DNA from 2 places in the Paenibacillus sp. FSL H8-0315 genome. Region 2 is predicted to be linked to the other one. Evidence: riboswitches for the same ligand, from Rfam matches in the RefSeq annotation. Region 2 holds a riboswitch; the other holds the start of a gene.

What was found. Region 2 has a riboswitch for cyclic di-AMP ahead of MHB56_RS09530 (TrkH family potassium uptake protein). Riboswitches for the same ligand answer to the same signal wherever they lie in the genome.
Region 1: linked by a shared signal. The riboswitch ahead of MHB56_RS14635 (3D domain-containing protein) and the one ahead of MHB56_RS09530 (TrkH family potassium uptake protein) in region 2 are both predicted to bind cyclic di-AMP.

Annotation. Positions count from the first base shown of each region.
Region 1 covers NZ_JBBOTA010000001.1:3,360,216-3,362,417, forward strand. Annotated here, with positions in the region: gene MHB56_RS14630 (TatD family hydrolase) at 1-670, shown strand, start outside; cyclic di-AMP (ydaO/yuaA leader) riboswitch at 869-1,098, shown strand; gene MHB56_RS14635 (3D domain-containing protein) at 1,384-2,202, shown strand, end outside.
Region 2 covers NZ_JBBOTA010000001.1:2,213,176-2,215,377, forward strand. Annotated here, with positions in the region: gene MHB56_RS09530 (TrkH family potassium uptake protein) at 1-1,301, opposite strand, end outside; cyclic di-AMP (ydaO/yuaA leader) riboswitch at 1,364-1,541, opposite strand; gene MHB56_RS09535 (CPBP family intramembrane glutamic endopeptidase) at 1,862-2,202, shown strand, end outside.

The DNA of each region.
Region 1 (2,202 bases), 1.1 Mb from region 2:
GATCAATATTGGATTTAATCGGGAAACGATCCCTTCAACGATGAAGCTGGCTGAATCTTATGATTATATTTATGCAGCGGTGGGCTGGCATCCACAGGATGCGATTGATATGAAAGAGGGGGACCTCGATTGGATCGCCTCTCTTTGCAGCCATGAGAAAGTGGTGGCCATCGGAGAGATTGGGTTGGATTATTATTGGGATACCTCTCCCAAGGATGTGCAGCAGGAGGTCTTCCGCAAACAAATTGGACTAGCCCGTGAACTAAAAATGCCAATCTGTATACATGACCGTGATGCCCATGAAGATGTCGTACGGATTTTACGGGAGGAAAAAGCAAATGAAATTGGTGGCGTAATGCATTCTTTCTCAGGCAGCTGGGAAACCGCAAAAATGTGTCTAGATCTAGGATTTCATTTGTCATTTGGAGGACCGATCACGTTCAAAAATGCCAGAGTGCCTAAAGAGGTGCTTGCACAGACGCCATTGGACAGATTATTGATCGAAACAGACGCTCCATATTTGACTCCACACCCCTTCCGAGGCAAGCGAAATGAGAGTGCTCATGTGAAGTTAGTAGCAGAGGCTGCGGCTGAAATTAAAGGGTTAACATGGGAAGAATTGGCTAAAATTACGTATGCGAACGCACTGGAACGATTTGGGATTGTCTGAAAACAGGAGTAAAACGGGTGAAAAATAGAGAATGGCCGATATATTAAACTTTTTTAATATAAAAACGGCTGATTATTACAATATTTTAACCATATATTTGCGTAAACGTGGTTGAATCGTCCTTTACAACATGCATCAAAACAGGATATCATCTTTTCAGTGATGTGAGCTGTTGTTATTGTGACAGCCATTGATTCATGGATCGTCTCGCTGAGTCTCCGTATGGAGAACGGGGGAACCAATATTGAACTGCCGCATGCCTGTATCTTGAATACGACTAGGAATTGCCGCAGAACAATATTTGATTTCTTCACGTGGTCTTTGGGGTGAATTTAAGGGCAACCGCCGTGAGCGGGTGACCTGAAATAGGGCGTCTCTCTTTCGTCCGAACCCGACAGCTAACCCCGTAAGCGCAAGTAAGAGAGGCAACCTCGTGCACAAACATTCCCGCGTATTCTGACATCGGAGAAGCCACGAAAGAGTCCTCAAGAGAACTCTTTTTAGGCTTCTTTATTTTTGAATAAACTGAATGTTGCCCGCATACTGTTATATAACAGGTGTAGGAGTAGCTGTGCCGAGCAGGCGATCCATGAGCAGGAGACGCTAAGTTAATACGTGCGTATCCTGTGACAATCTCAAATAGTTTCGTCAAAGAAATTCAGTCCTCATGATATACAAATTGACGACGAGGCTATGTAAGGAGGATGGAGAGAATGGGCTTATTCCAACCAGAGGTATCCCATGATTCGCAGTCATCCAGCAGGTCTTTCGCATTACGGTGGGAGCAAGTAAATACTCGCGTACTTTTACTTGCAGGTGTGATTTCAATCGCAATCGCGCTGTTAATTCTGCTGTACGTACACGGTCAAAGTAATAAACAATTAGTTTTAGTAATAGACGGGCAAACACAGACACTTGAAACGCGAGAAGCACTTCTTGGTGATGTGTTGGAGAAAGAGCAAATTTCGCTGCAGCCGCATGATGAATTATCTTTAGGTCTGAGTGATGAAATAAAAGACGGTGACCGTGTCGTTATCAATCGTGCGCAGAAATTTAGCCTTACTGCGGACGGAGCAACAAAAACGTTATATACGACCGAAGACACTATCGGTCAAGCGATTGACAAACTGGGTATCAACCTAGAAGGCTATGATAAGATTTTTCCTTCGTTAGACACCACCATCTCTGCTGACATGGAGATTAAGATCGTTCGTATCAACAAGCAAACGGTACAGCGAACAACTAACTTACCTTTCCGTGTTATTAAGACAGCAGATCCCTCCCTTACTGTGGGAACAGTTAGAGTGGCACAGGCAGGCAAACCAGGCGTCATGGTTCAGCATATTGAAAAGATCTATCAAGACGGAGAACTGGCCTCTATGCGCATGATCGGCAAGGAAGTACAAACGGTAACAAAAGATAAGATCATTGCCGTTGGTACTAAAGCACTTCCTAAGCCTACTGTAGTTGCTAAAGCTACAACAACTTCCAAATCAAGCACTACCTCCAAAACGACTAAAGTTAGCGCTAAG
Region 2 (2,202 bases):
CCGAGTGCATACGCTAAGGTTAGTGGACCTAGCCGACCTGCAAACATCGTCAGACAGAGTAGAATCTTACCGATCGCTGACAGTTCCGGAGTTAGCCCCATAGTCAGTCCTACCGTAGCAAAGGCGGAGGTCGTCTCAAACAAGATTGCCAAGAAATTACTGTCTTCAGTTGTGGAGAGTATCATCGACACAGAGGCGATTAACAACAAAGCCAGCAGCGTGATCGTTAATGCCTTGTAGATGCGCTCTTGAGCCAGCCGATAACGGAACAACACAACATCTTCCCGTCCACGCAGCATAGCAATTACAGCACCAATCATCATTGTAAAGGTTGTTGTCTTGATCCCGCCGCCCGTTGAGCCCGGAGAAGCACCAATAAACATAAGAATCACTATAAAAAATTGTGTAGCCTGCCGAAGTCCAGCAATATCTACTGTGTTCGCGCCAGCCGTACGGGGAGACACGGATTGAAAGAAGGCCGATAATATTTTACCGCCGAAATTCAGTGAACCCAGGGTACGAGTGTTAGTAAACTCAAATATAAAAATAACCAAAGCTCCGATCAGAATCAGCCCTGTGCTGGTGGACAGGACAACTTTACTATGTAGAGACAGCCTGCGGGTTACCCGAAACTCCACCAGATCTGACATTACAATAAAACCAATCCCGCCGGAGACAATCAGAAACATCACAATAATATTCACAAGCGGATCATATACATAATCAGTTAAACTGCGAAAATCCCCAAAAATATCGAACCCCGCATTATTAAACATAGACACCGCATGAAATATGCCATAATAAATCGCTTTTCCCAACGGCATATCAAAAGCCCAGCGAATAGACAGCAGCACAGCGGCACAGCCTTCTATGACAAGAGAATATATGAGGACTCTCCGGATCAGTCGCACAATTCCTTCCATAGAGCCTTGATTCATGGCTTCCTGTAGGATTAGCCTGTCCCGCAAAGATATTTTACGCTTTAACACCAGTGAAAATAGAGTGGCCATGGTCATAAAACCTAAGCCGCCGATCTGGATCAGGATCATAATTACGGTTTTCCCAAAAATGGTGAACGAAGTTCCGGTATCCAGCACAACAAGCCCTGTAACACAGGTTGCCGACGTTGAAGTAAATAATGCATCAATAAATTCCACGGAATTCCCGCTTGTGCTTGAGATGGGCAGCATAAGCAGCAAGGCCCCTATCAGAATGATCGATGCAAAACCAAGCACCAGTATCTGCGGCGGCGAGAGCTTCAGAAACTTAAATTCAGAAATCCTGCGAAACTGTGAAGCCACTTTGCTCACCTTCTTATCAAAAATTCCAACAAAAAAAGCACTGGAAAACCAATGCTGACTTGGTTCCTGCAGTAAATTAGCCTACGAGGTTAGCTGTCGGATTCGGACTGTGCAGGCTGCCCTATTCGTTCCCAGAACGAAATTCACCCCTGATGAAAGTGCCATTTATCGTGTACACTCCACTTTTCATCACTTCTTATGGTTCCCCCGTTTTCACCAGAAATTCGGCTACTATACAATTGCATACAAATTATATACGTTATTTAGTGAATTCACAAAGACACAATTAATGCTCATTCACATGAAAAAATGCGGTTTAAAGAGACTGCATCAAAAGGAGTGCCTTTTCTCATCACTTTTCCGTGTTTTCCCTGCAATTACACCGATTCTCATCATTCGTGCAGAAATGAACACGATAAAATTCATGGTATAAATTCACATGACTATTCTATACTATCTCTATTACCCATAAAAAGAACATATAATGTTTTTTGTAACCAACCAGGCACTAATACTATAATGGAACATAACATTGTCAGTACATAACAAGGAGGCGTTACATGAATCCCGTCGGCCAGCCCTTACAGCAACGTGCCCTCTCCAAGAGGCTCATCATCTCGGGCATTATCGGTCTTATTCTATTTATTATGTTTCAGATTTCCCCTTCACTGCTTAGTAGCCCTACAGGTGAAGATACCACCGTCATTAGCAAGGCAGAAGCCCGTGATCAAGCCATATTATTCGCAGAACAAAAGCTCAACTACACCGAAGCACCAAACGATCAATGGAATGTACTTTACCAGACGGACTCTTCCTTTTATGGTTATATGTCTCGCGAGAAGCTTGTGGAGGACTACACCAAGAAAAAATTGGATCAAAAATATCCTTTTGATGTCTTTCG